DNA from 3 places in the Lysinibacillus sp. JNUCC-52 genome. Region 2 is predicted to be linked to each of the others. Evidence: riboswitches for the same ligand, from Rfam matches in the RefSeq annotation. Region 2 holds a riboswitch; each other region holds the start of a gene.

Region 1 (6,976 bases), 990 kb from region 2:
TTACTACTATTTTAACATGAACGAGCACTATTAAACACGAAATGTTTTTTAGCTGAATCTGTTACAATGAGCGTATAGGAAAAATAGAAATGAGGATTTTTTATGTATAAAACGATTGGTGTGCTCGCACATGTCGATGCAGGAAAAACAACCTTTTGTGAACAACTACTCTTCCACACGAATAGTATTCAAACGCGCGGAAGAGTCGATCATCAAGATACTTTTTTGGATAATCATTCAATCGAGCAAGCTCGTGGCATTACCATCTTTGCTGAACAAGGGAGGATGGAAATTGGAAGTGATATCTATACGTTAATAGATACGCCTGGGCATGTCGACTTTTCACCTGAAATGGAACGTGCAATTCGTGTAATGGATTACGCTATCATTATCGTAAGCGCTGTAGAAGGTGTACAAGGTCATACTGAAACAGTGTGGCAATTGCTACGCCAATATAACGTACCAACCTTCTTCTTTATAAATAAGATAGATCGTGAGGGTGCTGATGTGGGTGCCGTTGTGGGACAGCTTCAAAAAGAATGTTCGGAGCATGTACTTTTAATAAACGATCCATTGTGTGCAGATTACGTACCAAACCACATTGCTGAGTGGCTAGCTGAGCGTGATGAACAACTACTCGATGCCTTTTTGACAGAAACTCTCGATGCACAAACATGCCTAATGCAGTTGCAAAAGTTCATTAAACAAGAGCAAGCATTTCCTTGCTTTACTGGTGCTGCTTTAAAGGATATTGGAATAAAAGAATTTTTATCACAGCTACCCCTACTTACAGAAACGCAATTCGACCATCAACGACCATTTCAAGGTGAAGTATTTAAAATCCGTCATGATGGCATGCAACGTTTAACCTTTATCAAAGCTTTAGAAGGAACTTTACATACACGCCAAGACTTTACATTTGGTGATATGACTGAAAAAGTAACTGAAATCCGCTTATATAATGGAAGTCGTTTTGTCACAACACAAAAAGTGCAAGCTGGAGAAATTTTCGCTGTAAAAGGGCTAAGTCTAGCAAAAATCGGTGATATTTTAGGTAGTACAATGACTCCTCAGCCATATGAGCTAGTGCCGACTTTACAAGCTAAAGTACAGTATGATGGGCAGCAGCATATAAAAGAAGTATTACAAGTATTCCGTTTGCTCGAAGCCGAAGAACCGTCGTTGCGCGTCGTATGGCATGAGAAGTTTCAAGAAATCCATGTACATATTATGGGTGTTATTCAGCTTGAAGTGCTTGCTGAAGTGTTAAAAAGTCGCTTTTCACTTACTATTACTTTTGGTGAACCTAAAATTTTATATATGGAAACAATTGCAACAACTGTAACAGGATACGGTCATTTTGAGCCGTTAAAACATTATGCAGAGGTTCACCTATTAATGGAGCCAAATATTCGAGGTACAGGAAACACGTTTGTTAACGCTTGTCATGCTGATGATTTATCAGTTGGCAATCAACGACTAATTGAAAAACATCTATTTGAGCGAGAGCATCACGGTCTTTTAACAGGCTCCCCCGTTACGGATATACGCTTCACCCTTTTGACAGGACGTGCCCATATCAAGCATACAGAGGGAGGCGATTTCCGCGAAGCAACTTTCCGTGCACTTCGACAAGGGCTGGAACAAGCCGAAAATATATTGCTTGAACCGTATTATCGCTTCAAATTGAAAGCATCGAATGATTTTATCGGTCGTATGATGAACGATATCCAGCAAGCAGACGGTACATTTGATGCACCCGTCTTAACAGAGGAACAAGTAACATTAACAGGACGCGTTCCTGTTGCAACATTTATGCATTATAGTACTACTTTCGCTGCTTATACGAACGGCAAAGGATCAATATCGTTACAATTTGATGGCTATGATAAATGCCATAATAGTGAAGAAGTAATAGCGCAAATCAATTACAATAAGCAAGCTGATCCCGACTATTCATCGTCTAGTATTTTTTGTGCGAAGGGTAAGGGCTATTCCGTTCCTTGGTATGACGCAAAAGAAGCCATGCATTGCTTGTAATTAAACAACGACACACATTTCTATAGCAACACAGCGATTTTTAGTGGTTTATCGGCGGTTTCAACGGTTCTATCGGCGATTCCTAGGCTTTTATCGGCGGTTTCAAAAGTTATCCGCAATATCCATCAATATTATTCTCCTTAAAAAATAACTGAAGGCATCGAGAACATCTCGATGCCTTTTATATTTCCTATAAAGCTTTCTTTACTTTCGCAACAAAGCTATTTGCCGATTCCACAATTACATAACCATTACTATTCGTAAAATCTACAAGAACCGTGCCAGGTTTACTCTTTAAAATTTGTAATTGCTCGATCAGTTGAAGCAATAATTGATGACCATTACCTCGTGGGTGCCAATTTAAATGATAGTCATTTAATTCTTTCACACTTTCAAGAAAGTGTTGGTATTCATGCTTTACATATTTTATTAAATCTAATATTTTATTAGTATCTTGATTTGTATGAACGACTAACGACAAGTCTTCTAAATAGGTAATATAAAAACGCATAACCATTGAGCATAGTAAATCATTGACTCGCGCAGCACTTAAAATAGGTTTCGGCTCTATATTCAGCCTATCTAAATTTGGTTTCGCACGAATCGAATCAATACGTGTTATTAAATGATACGCCTCACCATTGACCTCATAAACAATTGGATTTGTTGGCATGTACATCATAAAGCCGTTCTTTTTCGTTTTGAGCTCGTCCGCCACGCTTGCTTTAGCAAAAAGACAACCGTCATACACCTCATTTTGAATCCAAATGATATCTTTGTTAAAAAATATTTGATTAAATAAACGTTCGTTACGAATAAGTCCTGATGCTAAAAACTGATCAACAAGAGCTTCAATGACCATTCTAGTTTTAGGCTGCTTGGCAACTTCAACTCGTGACAGTTTACAAATCTTCATATCTACATATTGCTTTTCTTGTGTTGTACATACATGAATATTCGTCATACGTGCACCTCAGTTCGTACATATTTTCAAAACAAATGTTGCGATCACATAAAAATACGGATTTCCTGCTTTGAGAGGAAATCCGTCGTTCAGCTAATCATTATCATTCATCAAGCAGCATCAAACAATGAACCAATGGGAGATATTTGGCTCGATGCCGTATATCCTTAATTCCTTTGGTATTGGTCGTTTGACGTACTGTGACGAACAGAACATTCTGCTTTGTCAACATGCCACCTCCTATTCCTCGTAGGGTTATGGTGTGTACTCGTAACAGGCAGGTCTCCTGACTTATGGTCACAGCTTCTTTTCCCCTTCCCGTCATTTAACAGTGGTATACGAAAAGAAAACTCACATTTACAGTTGCGGGACAGTGTCGGACTCGCACCGACTTCCCTTTTCAGTAAATTGCACGCAATTTACACCTATTACTACACGCTATTTTGTTGAGATAAATAGTAAACTCACTAGTATACTATTAAATCATATTGTAAAGTAATGGAATTTTAAAGTCAATCAACAGAAAACGGTATCTAATTGTTTTCTGCTGCGAAAAAACGAAATATTATTCACCTTCCATTGCTTGGAATAGCTTTTGTGCATAGCTATCAGTGAAATGAAATCCATCTTGTTCCTTGTGCTGTTCATCGACAATTTCTCCAGCTCTCATTACATATATCCGTTCACTTAAATAAGAAACAGCTTTTAAATCATGCGAAATAAATAAAATAGCCATGTTTCTTTCTTTATTCAACGCCATTAATAAATCAATAATTTCTCGCTGAATTAAACGATCTAAGCTTGAAACAATTTCATCGCACACTATCAATTTCGGTTCTACAAGAATTGAGCGTAATAAATTTACTCTTTGCTTCTCACCACCACTAAGTTCAGAGGGCAAAGCATATAAAACATCGTTTGATAACTTAACTTTCGCAAGCATCGTTTGTAAATAGCTGTCCGTCACCACTTTTTGATGTTGCAATGGCTCTCTTAATAGTTGCTTGACTGTCCACATAGGGTTTAGAGCATTACTTGCATTTTGGAATATAATTTGGCAATTTTCATAAAAGGACTTTCGATTTTTCTTAGTGATGTGTTGTTGTTGAAAATGGACGGTCCCTTTATTAGCTGACTCTAGCTGCATAATGACTTTCGCTAAAGTACTTTTACCGCTGCCACTCTCTCCAACTAGACCGACGATTTCACCTTCTCCTACAGAAAGATTTATATTTGCTAATACTTGCTGACCTGCTCGAAAGCTTTTACTTATATTTTCAACCTGAAGCAATACATATACGCCTCCTAAAAATGATTTGCGACAAGCCGTAGCGTATACGGATGTTTAGGCTGCTCAAAAATTTCTGTCGCTTGCCCCTTCTCAACGATTTCTCCATCTTTCATCACTACTATGTTATTCGCTAGTGAAACAGCAACCCCTAAATCATGAGTAACCAGTATAATAGTTGTCCCTAGCTGCGCATGAAGTTTTTTTAATAATGTTATAAAGTGTTGTTGATGCAGCATATCTAGTGCAGAAGTTGGTTCATCTGCTATTAATATGTCTGGCTCATTATACAATGCACAAGCTAACATACAGCGTTGTAGCATACCACCTGACAACTCAAATGGATAGCTTTCTAATATATCTACTGATAAGTTTAACTCCTTTAATATAGCGGTCATTTTAGAGAGAAACCTCTCTTTGTCATCACCCACTCGTAAGGCAGTAAACATATACAATTGTTGTTTCATTTTTTGCGTAGGTGAAAAGCTATTTGTGGCATCTTGAAAAATCGTGAAAATATGCTTTGACCTTAATAACAACCTATCTTTTTTTGACATCGTCAGCATATTTTCCCCATTAAAGAAAACTGCACCCATTGCCTCAGTTTGCGGCGGGAGCATCCCTAAAATAGCTGATATTGTTGTGCTTTTCCCACTGCCACTTTCACCGATAACTGCGGTAATCTCGCCTTTCGGGACAGTTAACGAAATATTGTGGATGAGGTTTTTATCGTTCACTTGAACAGTTAGATTATCGATACTAAACATGGGATCGTTCTCCTCCTTGTTTGAAAGTGGTCCCGATCGCTTGTACACATAATATCGTCACAAAAATCAGTATTCCAGGAAAAAGACCGATCCACCAAGCCCCAACAAGTAAATCATTTTGCGCTGTGTACAGCATCGTTCCCCATGACGGGATTGCTGGCGGCACACCGATGCCTAAAAAGCTTAAAGACACTTCCGTAAAAATCGCACCTGCGAAGTTAAATATTGTCACGACAAAGATAGCAGGCACACTATTTCGTAATAAATGACCAAATAATATTTTCCATAATGGGGTACGAAACATTGTAGCCATTTGGACAAATTCCATTTCCTTTAAGCGAATAAACTCAGAGCGAACGATTCGAGCTGTAACAAACCAACCTGTGAAACCTATAATCATGGCCATTCGCCAAACACTTCCTTGCATAATTGCTTGCAGGGCAAGTACAATTACTAAGGATGGAATCGTTAAAAAGGCCTCCAAAATGCGCATCATAATGACATCAATGGCACCCCCAACAAAACCGCTAATACCACCGTAGATAATGCCTATAATGCTTGAAATTACGACTGACACTATGGCGATGAAAAGCGTAACTTTCCCCCCAACAAGTATCCGTGATAAAACATCTCTGCCTAGCTGATCTGTACCAAGTATATGTGTAAGATTTGGTGCTTCATAAATATGATTCATATCCATTGCATTTGGCTCAAAAGGTGCCAACAGTGAGGAGAAGATGGTAGTTCCTAATATAATGCAAAGAAGCGCAAGCCAAACGAGTGGCATCTTCCGTTGTTTTCTCATACTAATTTTCCTCTTCTCAATCTTGGGTTGATGCAAATCATTAAAACGTCGATTACAAATAAGCAAATGACCACCACAACACCAATAATCAGAATGGCTCCCATAAGTACAGGAAAATCCTTAACCATAACGGATTTCACAAGCAATGAGCCTAATCCTGACCAGCCAAAAAGTGTTTCAACTACTATGGAACCACCAAAGAATGAAGGAATCGTCACACCAATATAATTGATATACGGAATAACAGAATTCCGTAGTATGAGTTTTCTTATTTGTCGGTCTGGAACGCCATTTGCACGCGCAACTTGTACATAATAACTACGATTCTCTGCCTTAACACTGTCCTGTAAAAAGCGTGCGAATATGCCCACATGAGAAAATACTAAAACAATTAGTGGAAGCACCATATGGTTTAAACGATCAAGCCAACCTCCATTACCACGCACATCATTCATACCTGAAGAAGGAAACCAACCAAGCTGTACCGAAAAAATTATTATACAGACAATACCTAGCCAAAAAGGAGGAATCGCAGAGCTTGCTATACTAAAGATGGATAATCCTCTATCCAATAAAGAACCTTCCTTCATTCCTGCCCGTAAACCTAGCCAAGTAGAGACAATTGTAACGACAAATAATGTGAGCGCCACTAGCTGTAATGTGTTAGGTAACCTTTCTAATAAAATCGCTATGACGGGTCTTCCCTCTTTGGCAGAATAGCCTAAATTTCCTTTTACCGCTTCGCCTAACCAAGTACCATATTGTAGAAGCACTGGCCTATCTAAGCCAAACGCTTTTTCAATTCGTTGTTGCTCAGCTACTGTTAATGTTTGAGCATTGCCTCCATAATAAGCAGCAGCAGGATTGCCAGGTGCAGCATGCATAATGAAAAAAGAGAGGAAGCTCACGATAATGAGGACAATTGTCCCCATTATCACTCGCTTCCCGATCCACTTAGCGATCATTCCATTTCCACTCCTCGACATTCCATAAGAAGCCAGCACCGTGATGACCTAAAATACGCTCTTTCACACCACTAATATTTTTATTAATGCCATAAACAGCATCAACATAGGCAAAATAAGCGAACGGTGGATCTTCTGCTAGCTCCT
Region 2 (6,976 bases):
CCTGATCTATCGCTACTAGTGACAAGTCAGAAATAAAAGCATCTGATTGTCTAATTTTATTCACAAGAAAATGCTCTTGTTTGTCACTTTGTTCTACATTTAAAAATGCCATTTTGATAACATCTTCAATTTTTTTGCAATCTGAAGGGTGCTCTTGCCTAATTTTAATATACATATACTCTCCTATTTTAAAAAAATTTCGAAATTACCCAACATACTTTCTTAATAATAATTATTAAGAAAGTTTCCATCCCAGTAAGAAACATAAGTTAATCAAACAAAAACCTCCAATTTAATATGAGCCTATTTTATTTCAAATTTATATGGCAAGTCAAACATGTTATTTTTTCGAACTAAATAAATAATCGTGAAATTGTGTGTAAATTGTATGGGTGACTGGCACTCCTACAAAAAAATTAAGTTCGGTACAGTACCGAACTTAATTCTTACGAACTTATTTTGTGCCGCTTGCTCCAAATCCAGAAGCTCCACGAACCGTTTCTGATAATTCATTTACTTCTTGCAATTGAATAGAAGGAACCATCTGGATTACCATTTGGGCGATGCGCATTGATTTCTCCACGATAAATGTTTCTTTACCATGATTAATTAAAATAACACCAATTTCCCCTCTGTAGCCTTCATCAATTGTTCCAGGACTATTGAGAACAGTTACACTATGTTTTAATGCTAGTCCACTTCTTGGACGAACTTGCGCTTCTGTCCCTTTTGGTAATTCAATTTGTAAGCCTGTTTTTATTAATTTTGCTTCTCCCGAAGGAATTTCTACTGCTTCAATTGAATAAAGATCCATTCCCGCATCACCTGGATTTGCTTGCAAAGGTAGCAATGCATCAGCATGAATTCTTTTGATTTTTACGTCTAAGTTCATTTTTTTCATCCTTAACGATTAAATTTAAATGTGTCATCTGTAATTGGCGCTACTTTTGCTTTTGCGTAAGTAGAACCCTTTTGTGAAAAGAAGTCATATGTTGAACCTTCATTACGAATACCATTCATTACGATTGGATTCACTTCTTCTTCAGGGAACATTGGATCAAAACCAACATTCATTAACGCTTTATTGGCATTATAGCGAACATATGCTTTTACTTCAGGTGATAACCCTGTTTCTGCATAAATATCTTCTGTATAATTCATTTCATTTTGATATAAATCCAGCAATAATTCATATCCCCATAAAGTCAACTCTTCTTGCTTTTCCTTCGAAAATTGCTTATATAAATTTTGTGCGAAAAAGCCTACTGCCACACCGTGGATGGATTCGTCACGTAAAATAAGGGAAATAATTTCTGCACTATTGCGAAGAAAGCCTTGTCCGCCTAAGTACAATGGATAGAAGAAACCAGAGTAGAATAGGAACGATTCTAGCATTACGGACGAGAACATCGCTTTCCATAAACTTTCTGAATCCCCTTCTTCAATGCCATTATAAATATCCGCAATTTTATTTGCCTTATATTGTAGGTATTCGTTTTTCTTAACCCATTCAAATAGCGCGTCAATTTCTTCATTTGTACAAAGCGTTGTGAAAATATAAGAATAAGATTTTGCATGGATTGCTTCAAAAGCATCAAATACAGTAAGAACAGCCTTTTCTTGAAGGTCCGATGTATATGCAGCAACACGGTTCATCCCAATATTCGTTTGAACTGTATCAAGTAATGTTAAGCCTGCAAATACTTTCTTATACGTATCTTGGTGTTCGAAGTTTTTCCACTGCTGAATATCCTTACTTACCGCAATTTCCTCTGGAAACCAAATTTGTTTCCATTGTTGGTCCCAAAATACTTGTGCGAGTTCACTCGTTGACTTATTCCAATTGACCGCTTCGTAAATTATATTTGACATGCGACACACTCCTCTAAGCTTTGCAAACGTTGACGGACATAATAAACTGATTTAATTCCCTTTACCCAAGCGTAAATGTAAATTTTCGCTAACTGTTCCGTTGTCCAGTTATCCGTGACATACAGCGTCATCGAAATCCCTTGGTCTACGTGTTTTTGAGATGCTGCGTATAAATCGATTAAATCATATGGATTCACATCATATGCTTCCACATATAAATGACTGTTGTCATTTGTTAAATGTGGCATTGGATAAATTGTTCGACTATCCGCATAATCACGCACCTCTACACGCTCCGTACTTGGTGCAATTGAAGCTGTACAGCTACGAATATATGAAATACTACCAGTTGGTGCAATAGCTAGACGATAAGAATGGAATAAACCATATTCCATAACATCCTGCTTTAATGTTTCCCACATTTTCGATGTCACGATTGGAATATTTCCTAATGCTTTTAATACAACTGGTGAAAGCTCTTCTTCAATTTTATTAACATATTGATCAAAATAAACGCCTGACGCATAATCACTATCCTCAAAACGGTAGAACGTTTCGCCTCGTTCCTTAGCAATCTCCATCGATGATTTAAGTGAATAATAGTTCATCGCTTCCATAAAGCTATCCATAAAAGCAATTGAATCTTTAGAGCCATACATAATCCCTTCTGTAACAAGATGACCATGCAGATTCATACATCCAAGCCCTACAGAATGCATTAACTTATTGGCTTTAGCTACAGGCGGTACATTCGTGATGTTCGTCATTTGCGACACATTCGTTAAAAGATGCATTGCTGTATCTACTAATGTACCAAAATCACTTACTTTACTTGCGGCATGTATATCAATTGAGCCTAAGTTACACGATACATCTAGTCCGTATTCATTTGATTCATTTTGGTCAGTAATGATACTTGTTTCTTGTACTTGTAAAATTTCTGTACATAGGTTCGACATTTTTACACGACCTATATTTTTGAGTGGATGTACATCGTTGACATTATCATCAAAGATTTCGAAAGGATAGCCTGATTCAAATTGCGCTTTTTTCACTTCTGTATATAATCTGCGCGCATTCAAGCGTTTAATCTTACGGATATTAGGATTATCTAGTAGCTCATAATACATCTCTGTAATGGAAATTTCAGACATTCGTTTCCCGTATTCTTTATAAATATCATATGGACTGAACAACACAATATCTTTATCACGTTTCATCAGTTCAAAGAAAATACTTGGAATAATAATACCTGTTGATAGCGTTGCAAGTCGGATTTTATCATCAGCATTTGGCTTTTTCGATGAAATAAAATTCTCAATATCAGCATGGAAAATATTTAGGTAGACAACGCCAGAGCCGTTACGTTGTCCAAGCTGATTGGAATAGCTGAAGGAATTTTCTAAAAGTTTAGCAACTGGAATCACACCACTTGCACGATTTAAAATTTCTTTAATTGGATCTCCTAATGGACGTAAATCTGTTAAGTTTACCCCTACTCCACCGCCAAGGCGTGATAGCTCTAAACAATAACCAATATTTTCAGCAATACTATTCATTGAATCATCCATTGAAAGTTTAAAGCAGCTTACTAATTCGCCACGCGCTTTTTTTCCACTATTTAATGCGGTTGGCGTTGCTGGTTGATACGCCTCCATCATTGCTTCAACGGAACGTTCTGCTAAAACCGTGTTCCCTTGTGCTAAATATAAAGCGATGATAACAATACGATCCTCATATTTTTCTAAAATTTCTTCCCCGTCACGACTTTTCATTGCGTAACTATCGTAAAATTTACTTGCACTCATAAAAGATGGGAAGCGGAAATTGTAATCGTATGCTTTTTTGTATAAGTGTTTAATAAAATCTATCTCATACATGTCGATAAACTCTTTCTCGTAATAACCTTCATCGACTAAATAGCGTATTTTCTCCTCAATATCAATAAAATAACGTAGACGCACATTTACATATTCTAAAAAATAACGGCGTGTTGCTTCACGGTCCTTTTCAAGCTCTAATTGACCCGTCGTGCTATAGCGATTAAGCACCTCATTATTAAGCTTTAAGTATGTTTTCATCCCTTCACCCTCGTTTCATAAAACGTTTGTATTACTTCATAATCAGCCTGATATCCACGTAAATCTAATTTACGCACTAGCGGGACCTGGTAGGTTTCTGCAATTTTTTCGCCAGCTCCACCAAACACATGGTGCCCAAAATTACTATTACCACTTACAGCTACTCCCTTGCAATATTCCTTGTTTTGCTCTAAAAAGCGAGCTACTTTTGCAGGAATATCACCTAAGCCGTCCGTGTATGTAATTAATAGAAAGGGCTCAGTCAGCAACAATCCATCATAAATTTCAATAGATTCCCCATCTAATTTCGTCACAATACTTCGCACATTACCTGTACGACTAGCATAAACGATCATATTGCAATCATCTCAATTTGAGAAACAATTTCTTTGACATCTCCTATAAATGTGTCATTTACTTCAAGAACAGGCACACTTAAAAAACCTGCGTCCATAATTTTTTGTTTTGCTTGCTCATCGTGATCAATATTCACAATTTCTGCTTCAAGTCCTGCACGTTGTAATTCCGATTTGACCCAAAGACATTTTGGGCATATAGTTTTCGTATAAAGTTTCATTTTAAATTCCCTCTTTTCATAATATAAAAAGGCTATCTCTTGGGAGAGACAGCCTAAGTTAGAAACGTAAAAAAACAAAAAAATCGTCACGTCCCCATTTCTTATTCCCCGAAGAAAGGTTGAATTGTTTTATTATAGGCAGGTCTCCTGGCTTTGCTTCATTCTCTGATATCCTTCCCATACGAATGCACAGTGGATTAAATCATCGTCAGCTTAACAGTTGCGGGGACAGCGTCGGATATACCGAACTTCCCTATTAAACTACATATAGTAGTACCTATATAAAACTAACACAATATATTGTTGTTGAACACAATTAAGTGTACCATCCTTCAAGTAAAAAGTAAATCAAGAAAAGCGAATTCTTTATAGTGTAACTTTTCACTATTTTCTTTAGGAACAACAAACGGTTAATAAATGAAAAATGACTAGCTAGGTTAGTATAATTAATAATATCGTCAATAGTTCTAAAGAATGATAGACGGTTTTCCATGATAAGCTTTATCAAATGTTAAGCAATTATTATTCTACCTACTGAAGCCTAAATTAAACTGCGTATTATATTTAATATGTACTTATATAATTTTATAGCTGTTATCATATTTTAGCCACTATCGTAAGCCCTATAACTTCTATTCAATTTTTCATTATACACACAAAAAAATATTAAAATAGATTTGCCGTTTGTTAGATATCATTTATGCTAGTTCAGATTAGAATGAAGTGTATTTATTCGTGGCTATTCTGTTCGCTATATTGATATAAAACAAATAACCATCTGACATCAATGGAATATCGACATCAGATGGCAATATAGACTTTACAATAGTTAATCGTAATTTATTAACCTGTTCAGTTATTGTGCGGGAATAAATGATTCGACAATGGCAGCTAAAGCTTGAATGGTATCATAGCTATCACCTGGAAACTCCGATTGTGCAAATTCAACTTGCAGTTCCTCACATAATCGATGACATTCATATCCGACTTCAAAATAGGACTCAATATCCGCTGAAAGTGAAAGAAGCTCACATGTGACGATACCTTGAGCACCCTCGCCTTGCAATGAATTAATTTTATCTTTTACATTTGGACCTAGCCAGTCACCTTTCCCATGACCACTTCGATATGTAACATGCCAGTTCGCAATTTGTGCTTCTTTAGAAATGGCTTCGGCTAATTCGGAAAACTGGCGCACATAGTGCTCGTTTCTTTCAGGGTCAATAGGCTGACTATGGACTGTATATAAAACATGCGTCTGTGCTCGTTTTTCAGCAGGAATCCATTCAAATGCACGTTGAACACGGTCTTTATAAACAGCAAGTAAATCATGATTTAAATGCCAATTTTTCGCATGGATAACTTTAACGTCATGAGAAGCTAATAACGTACTAACTTCATCATGAAACGCTGATGCCCCTGTAGACATAATCGGATTTACAGGTAGTGTTATAAAAGTTGTAATACCATCTCTAAGCATTGTGTTAACAACATCTGGAATATAAGGTTCTGTATGTTTGTATGCGTTATATACTTTTACAGGCTCTGTTACACGTTGCTGTAAAGCATGTTCCAGCCCTTTAGCAATACGTCCCGTATTTGCTGCTAATGGATCAATACCACCTAATTTTTTAAATTGTGCCGTCACATTTTCAATTACATGAGGTGGTGGTGTTTTACCTTTCATTATATGTGTAAAATAAGGTGTTACATCGTCTAAAGATTTCGGTGCGCCATATGCGTAATAAATTATACCAATCATTTTTTAGTCTCCTTTTCTTCAATAGATTAATGTATATAGTGTTGTAGTTTTAGTTCTAATTTCTTTTTAAAAATAGCCTACGATTTTTCACAAGAACTTGAGCACAATTTTATCGGCGTAAAGATTGGATTTCCGTCTTGCATATAAATTTCCGCATCTATTTCAAAAATTGATTGAAACATTTCTTTACATAATACACAATGTGGTGAATCATCGTAATAGATTTTGCCTTTCTTTAATACAATCAGACGTTCGCTATTTTGTGCCGCTTGGTTAATATCATGTAACACCATTATAACGGTCATATTGTATTTTTGATTTAACTCTTTTACAAGCTCCATCACTTCTAATTGGTGTGCAATATCTAGATATGTTGTTGGTTCATCTAGAAGCAACACTTTGGGATGCTGTGCTACAGTCATTGCGATCCAAGCACGTTGACGCTCACCCCCAGACATCGAAGGTAGTACCCGATTTTGTAAGTCTTTCAGTCTAGTTACGTCAATCGCCCAATCAACAATTTCTTTATCCTCTTTAGACAGGACCGTCTTTCCTCCGCTATGTGGATGACGCCCAAACTCTACTAACTCACGCACTGTTAAATCTAATTGATGATTATTCATTTGCGGGAGCATCGTTAGTGTTTTAGCTACTTCTTTAGACTTCATTTCATGAATGTTACGC
Region 3 (6,976 bases), 2.0 Mb from region 2:
TTCCGCGGGCACGATGTAAGCCACAACCGTCGCTGTCGCGCCGCCAGTTGTGTCTTACAATGCGTGCGTTCCCGCAGGAGTCTACGTATATTTTTACTTAGTATAAACATCTTGCAGTTTTCAGAATTGTATGGGTGCCTGGCACGTCTCGAAGAATCCTAGCATAATACCCGCTCCTTAATCGTAAAAATCCACTACGCTTTCCGCGGGCACGATGTAAGCCACAACCGTCGCTGTCGCGCCGCCAGTTGTGTCTTACAATGCGTGCGTTCCCGCAGGAGTCTACGTGGATTTTTACTTAGTATAAACATCTTGCAGTTTTCAGAATTGTATGGGTGCCTGACACCTCTCTCCCCGTTCAGAATTGTGTGAGTGCCTGGCACGTCTCCCAGACATGATGAAAAATTCATGAGCGAGAAGTTTTTATTTTATAATATTGATAAAAGTATCTTTCTTCTGCATAAAATCTTCACACTTGGACGTTATCATTTTGAAATATAGGTGGTTAAGGCATGAAAAAACTTTCATTAAAGCTTGGGATTATTTTTTTTATTACATTGTTTTGCATAGAAACATTTATGATGTTTTTTTTACATGTATCATTAACTAATTCGCGTGTGGAAGAGGAATTAACAAACTTACAGACAACTGGAAATTCACATCGAACGATATTAGAGCAAAATTTCGATGAAGAAACGCTATCACATATTTTAATAATGGAATCAAGAGAAAATACAGACGTTGTGATAACAGACAACGCTGGAACAATTTTAGCTGCTTCTTCTGCACACCCCGAAGTACAAGTTTATTTAAAGAAGCTCGAGGGTAGTGTGCCTTATAATGGGCGTGTATTGGAGAACAATTGGCAAGATGAAAAATATATTGCCACAATTAGTCCTATCCTAAAACAGCAAAAAACGATTGGTTATGTCTTTATGTTTCAAAATACAGATTCCATTCATGCGTTAATGGAACGATTAAACAAACATTTTCTAATTGTCGGCCTCGTTTCAGGATTGGTGACCATTGCCGTTATTATTGTGCTATCGCGAAAATTAGCCCAACCTTTGATGGCTATGAAGGAAGCGACATTGAAAATGAATAAAGGGGATTTTACTGTCGCCCTTTCAACTAATGGCAAAGATGAACTTAGTGATCTTGCCAATGCTATTCAACAGTTATCCGATGATTTAAATCATTTAAGAGAAGAACGAAAGGAATTTTTAGCTAGTATTGCTCATGAGCTAAGAACACCCATTACCTTTATAAAGGGCTATACAGATATTCTTTACAAACGAGATTTAACGGAGCAGGATCGTCAAAAATATTTAGGCATTATTATTGAAGAAACGAATCGGCTCTCAAGGTTAATTAAAGACTTATTTGATTTAGCAAAAATGGATGAAAATGCGTTTGTCATTAACAAAGAATGTCTTCATTTGGATGACCTAGTGGCAAGTATAGAGGTGAAGCTACGGCCTGCATTTCAGGAAAAACGAATCCACTTTTTTGTTCAATGTGATGAGGGATTAACATTAATGGCGGATGCAGTAAGACTAGAACAAATTATTTTGAATTTGTTAAATAATGCTTTAGCTTATTGCTCTTCAGGAGATTCAACGTTCTTTATAGTAAAAAGAGACAATAACTTATTAAAAATGATTGTGAAAGATACTGGAAAGGGGATACCGAAGAAGGAATTACCTTATATTTTTGAACGCTTTTATAGAGTTGAAAAATCTCGTGCGCGTGCATACGGCGGTTTGGGATTAGGTCTTTCTATTGTGAAAGAGCTTGTCCATGCACACGGAGGCGAAGTGACCGTTGTTAGTGAAGAAAACAAAGGGACTACTTTTGAATTATTATTTAAGGGGTAGGAACGAGTGAAAACATTATTATTAATTGACGATGAACCAAGAATGTTAGAGTTACTAACGCTTTATTTAGAACCTTCTTTTTATTGCATAGCCATGTCCACGGTGAAAGATGCTTTAGACTATTTAGAAGAGCATCATGTAGATTTAGTACTGTTAGATATTATGATGCCTGATATAGACGGTTGGCAAGCATGTCAGGAAATAAGGAAGTTTTGGGATGTGCCGATCATTATGCTAACAGCAAAAGCGGAACAGGTTGATATTATAAGAGGCTTAAATATGGGGGCAGACGACTACATGTTAAAGCCTTTCGATGAGGAGGAGTTATTAGCACGTATACATGCAGTTTTAAGAAGAACAAAAACAGAAGAAACAGTAGTTGTTTTTGAAGGGCTACGATTAAATAAAGAATCCGTTGAATTGTCTTTTCACCAAGAGGATATTCTTTTAACGCCAAAAGAATTTGCCATGATAGCGTTATTTCTTGAATATCAAAATAAAGTTTTTTCAAGAGAACATTTAATTAATACTGTCTGGGGATATAATGTAACAATTGAAGATCGAACAATTGATTCACATGTGCGTAATTTACGGGATAAACTACGGAAAAGTGGCTTTCCTGTAGATGATTATTTACAGACAGTATGGGGAATCGGCTATAAATGGCATAAGCTAGCTGACAAAAAATATTAGACAAATAATTAGCAACAACCTCTGAAGGAATAACCGTCAGAGGTTGATTTTTTATTTGGACGCTAGTTCGTCTTCTGTAACCCATTTATGATTTTTCATTTCTTCCCCTGTAGTTGTTGAAGGGTAATCAATCATATAAACGGTTGTTTGGACTGCTTCATCAATGTGAACAGTGGCATTTTCCATGCCTTTCATATGCGATGCAGTTGTTTTAACTTCTGTGCCTGGAGCCAACGGGGCATCACCAGGATCTATTAATTCCTCATGTATAACCCATTTATGATTTTCTATTTTCTTTCCTCCAGTAGTCGGTTCATAGGAAACAATATAGGCTGTTGTATCATATGCCCCAACAATCGTTGCCTCTGCTCCTTCCATCCCAGACATATGTCCTTCCGTAATAACAGCAGTAGTGCCTACTGGAAATTTAGGATTTTCAGCAGTTTTTAAAGTAGAAGGAACATCACCAGAGCTTGAATGATCCATCTCTTCGCCATGATCCATTACTTCACTATTAGCAGGTTGTGACTCGACTGTATCCTTAGAGCAAGCTGAAAGTATTAGTAAAGTGATTGCCGCCATGAAACCGAGAAATAAATTTCTTTTGAATATCATATGAATTTCCTCCTTACTATTTATTGTTTTTAATGTAACAAGTAAATGTGCAGAAATTATGGATAAGGTTTTCTACGAAAATTTATATGTATGAAGTTGAAAAGAGGAAAGATTGATTCCTAGATGAAAGAAGCTATAGACTAGCATAATTATGTATGATAGAATCGTCATAATTTTAAAATTTCAGATACTATTGGTGTGACACTTGTTAATGAGTGCCACTTAAAAGGGAAGTCGGTGTAAGTCCGACGCTGTCCCGCAACTGTAACGAGGAGTTCTATGATGTAGTAGCCACTGTGCTTTAAGGAATGGGAAGGCAATCATAGTTACGTAGAATCGAAGCCAGGAGACCTGCCAATTAGTTTTACCTGTAATGCCCACGAGGATGCAAGCAATTACGGACAATTGATGGATACTTCTCCAACTTTGTTTAACCTAGGGTATTTCTATGCATTATTGCGTAGAATACCCTTTTTTATTGCTTCGTATTTATCATGATTGATAAGGAGTTAATAAACAAATGAACAAAAAATTTATGTACTTTTCATTGATCCTTCTTTTAGTGCTGATAGCTTCTATGACAGCTGCTATTATGATTGGATCTGTGTCAATTACACCGCTACATGTCTGGAAGGTTATTTTCTCGAAAATTCTAATTTTCCCAAATACGATAGAGCCTGATTGGAGTCGCTCACAGGAGATTATTATATGGCAAATACGTGTCCCACGTGTCATACTTGCCGCCATTGTTGGAGCAGGCTTAGCTATTGCTGGCGCGGCTGTGCAAGCACTTGTCCGTAATTCAATTGCGGATCCTTATATTTTAGGTATTTCTTCAGGAGCGACAGTCGGAGCTACGGCTGTCATTATTTTAGGTGCTTTTTCATTTTTAGGTATCTACGCACTTTCAGTAGCAGCCTTTTTAGGTTCCTTTATAGCGATTGTGTTGGTATTTTTCTTATCACGTGTAGGGGGACGTATTTCTATTTTCCGTTTGCTGTTAGCGGGGATGGCGGTATCATTTATATTGTCTGCAACTTCCAATTTTATGTTAATGATGTCCAAGGAAGAGGGCGGTATAAAAGCCGTTATGTATTGGATGCTAGGAAGTCTTGCAGGCGCAAAATGGAGTAATGTATTCATTCCGGCCATTATATTTTTCATCGTCTTTAGTTTGCTCTGGCTACATTATCGAAATTTAAATTTATTATTACTTGGAGAAGAAGCGGCAGTCACGTTAGGTGTTAATCTTCAACAATTTCGAATTCAACTGATACTACTTGTATCATTACTAACAGGTGTGCTTGTTGCAGTAAGTGGTTCCATCGGGTTTGTCGGTTTAATCATTCCACATATTGTGCGCTTAATTGTAGGATCTAATTATAAATACGTGATCCCTATTAGTGCATTATTAGGAGGTATTTTCTTAGTGTGGGCGGATGCGATTGCGCGAGTATTAATCGCACCAGAGGAAATGCCTATTGGAATCATTACTGCCTTTTGTGGCGGACCGTTTTTCATTTGGCTACTACGCCGTAACAATTATTCATTTGGTGAAGGAGATTAAAGGCTATGACATTAGAGGCGAAGCATGTATCATTCTCCATTCATGATCAGCGCATATTAGATAAAGTAAGCATTCAAATAAAAGAAAAGCAATTTGTCGGTTTAATTGGTCCTAATGGTAGTGGAAAGTCCACACTATTAAAAAATATGTATCGTTTATTAAAGCCTGAAAGTGGAACAGTTTTATTAAATGAGGAAGATATTTTTAAGCAATCAAGTAGAGTGATTGCAAAAAGATTAGCCGTTGTGAGTCAAGAAACACCTGTGTTATTTGATTTTAAAGTGAGAGATTTGGTGAGCATGGGAAGAACGCCACATAAGAAGCTTTTTGAGATGGACGACAAGGAAGACTATAAAATTGTCAAAGAGGCATTGGCGCAAACAGGTATTACCCATTTAGAGACGCGCAGCTTTAGCTCCCTTTCTGGAGGGGAAAAAAAGAGAGTAATGGTCGCTCGTGCATTAGCACAACAGGCGCAAGTGCTTATATTAGACGAGCCAACAAATCACTTAGATATTCAGCATCAATTACAATTAATGGACTTAATTCAAACACTTCATTTAACTGTTGTCGCTGCTTTACATGATTTAAATATGGCAGCTATGTATTGTGATCAGATTTATGTTTTACAACAAGGAAGTATTGTTCATTACGGCACACCAGAGGAAGTATTAACGCCTAAACTATTGCGTGATGTTTTTGGCGTTTACGCCGATATTCAAACACACCCACTGACAGGCAAACCTTATTTAACTTATGTATCAGATCAATTCACGAAAACTACATAAGTGCCAGTCACCGAAACAATTCAGAAGATTTTTGCAATTTAATTTTTGTATAGTTGTGAGATATTCGGGGAACGTTACTTTTGAAAGGATGCGTGACGAATATGGATGAGATTAAATTTGCACAATTAGATGACACACAGCTAGAAAAAATTAATGAGCTAGAAAAGAAAATTGGCGTTACTTTAATTGCTTATGATGCAGCGACGACGCCAAACCAAGGTTCAGGTTCATACGAGACGGATAATGGCACACATCAAAACCATCCATCTTAAATCATGAAAATGCCTTGCAGCAATGTAAGGTTTTTTTTATTTTATAATGAAACAAAAAAGGAGCTGTATACATGTTTCACGACTATTATACGGATTTACATATTCACATTGGTCGAACGATGAGTGGGCGGGCAGTAAAGATTACAGGAAGTAAAACTTTAACATTATCGCGCATTTTAGAGATGGCAAGTGCAAAAAAAGGGCTCGATATAATTGGTATTATAGACTGTCATTCGCCAGAGGTGCTTGCTGAGATGACGATGATGATACAACGAGGTGAACTAGAAGAGCTAACAGAAGGGGGACTTCGTTTTCAAGAAACGACGCTTATTCCAGGCTCGGAAATTGAAATTTATGATAGTAACTGTCAGGGCCCGATTCATGTGTTAGCTTATTTTCCAACTATCGAAGTGATGGCGGATTTTTCGAATTGGATGAAAGGCTTTATGAAAAATATTCATTTAAGTTCACAACGTATTTATTGTGATGGACGCGTACTACAACAAAAAGTTCGGGAATTGGGAGGTCTCTTTATCCCTGCGCATGTTTTTACCCCATTTAAAAGTTTATTTGGAAGAGGCGTTCACAACAGTTTAACGGAAGTATTCGATCCACAGCTTATAGATGCAATAGAACTTGGTTTAAGCTCTGATACCAGCATGGTAAAAAACATTCGAGAAATTCAGCAGTATACATTTGTAACTAATTCTGATGCCCATTCACTTGTTAAAATTGCCCGTGAATATCAAAAACTACGACTAAAAGCAGCTAATTTTAACGAATTAAAGATGGCACTCCATGAACAAGAAGGGCGTGCCGTAGTAGCGAATTATGGGTTAAACCCTTTGCTTGGCAAATATCATCAAACAGTATGCGCTAAATGTGGTGAACAGTTAAACGATGAAGATACCATTTGTAAGTCATGTGGAAGTTCGCAAATTGTAAAAGGTGTTGCAAGTCGAATTATCGAACTATCTGATCCAGATAGTGCTGAACGTGAGAGACCACCGTATATTCATCAAGTACCGCTTGATTTTATACCAGGTTTAGGTCCGAAAATGATGGATAGATTAATTCGTGCATTCGGAACAGAAATGGCAATTCTACATCGTATTACTACCGAGCAGCTTGCAGAAATTGTACCGCTTAAAATTGCTAAAATGA

What was found. Region 2 has a riboswitch for cobalamin ahead of JNUCC52_RS06475 (glutaredoxin family protein). Riboswitches for the same ligand answer to the same signal wherever they lie in the genome.
Region 1: linked by a shared signal. The riboswitch ahead of JNUCC52_RS01485 (hypothetical protein) and the one ahead of JNUCC52_RS06475 (glutaredoxin family protein) in region 2 are both predicted to bind cobalamin.
Region 3: linked by a shared signal. The riboswitch ahead of JNUCC52_RS16220 (FecCD family ABC transporter permease) and the one ahead of JNUCC52_RS06475 (glutaredoxin family protein) in region 2 are both predicted to bind cobalamin.

Annotation. Positions count from the first base shown of each region.
Region 1 covers NZ_CP065546.1:244,098-251,073, reverse strand. Annotated here, with positions in the region: gene JNUCC52_RS01490 (elongation factor G) at 103-2,040, shown strand; gene JNUCC52_RS01485 (hypothetical protein) at 2,231-3,004, opposite strand; cobalamin riboswitch at 3,264-3,448, opposite strand; gene JNUCC52_RS01480 (ABC transporter ATP-binding protein) at 3,570-4,295, opposite strand; gene JNUCC52_RS01475 (ATP-binding cassette domain-containing protein) at 4,310-5,059, opposite strand; gene JNUCC52_RS01470 (ABC transporter permease) at 5,052-5,864, opposite strand; gene JNUCC52_RS01465 (ABC transporter permease) at 5,861-6,829, opposite strand; gene JNUCC52_RS01460 (ABC transporter substrate-binding protein) at 6,819-6,976, opposite strand, start outside.
Region 2 covers NZ_CP065546.1:1,231,232-1,238,207, forward strand. Annotated here, with positions in the region: gene JNUCC52_RS06450 (GNAT family N-acetyltransferase) at 1-175, opposite strand, end outside; gene dut (dUTP diphosphatase) at 455-892, opposite strand; gene nrdF (class 1b ribonucleoside-diphosphate reductase subunit beta) at 904-1,872, opposite strand; gene nrdE (class 1b ribonucleoside-diphosphate reductase subunit alpha) at 1,860-3,953, opposite strand; gene nrdI (class Ib ribonucleoside-diphosphate reductase assembly flavoprotein NrdI) at 3,950-4,309, opposite strand; gene JNUCC52_RS06475 (glutaredoxin family protein) at 4,306-4,530, opposite strand; cobalamin riboswitch at 4,651-4,826, opposite strand; gene JNUCC52_RS06480 (ferrochelatase) at 5,387-6,292, opposite strand; gene JNUCC52_RS06485 (ABC transporter ATP-binding protein) at 6,370-6,976, opposite strand, start outside.
Region 3 covers NZ_CP065546.1:3,270,090-3,277,065, forward strand. Annotated here, with positions in the region: gene JNUCC52_RS16205 (HAMP domain-containing sensor histidine kinase) at 513-1,877, shown strand; gene JNUCC52_RS16210 (response regulator transcription factor) at 1,884-2,570, shown strand; gene JNUCC52_RS16215 (YdhK family protein) at 2,622-3,185, opposite strand; cobalamin riboswitch at 3,363-3,558, shown strand; gene JNUCC52_RS16220 (FecCD family ABC transporter permease) at 3,706-4,752, shown strand; gene JNUCC52_RS16225 (heme ABC transporter ATP-binding protein) at 4,758-5,540, shown strand; gene JNUCC52_RS16230 (hypothetical protein) at 5,642-5,812, shown strand; gene JNUCC52_RS16235 (endonuclease Q family protein) at 5,884-6,976, shown strand, end outside.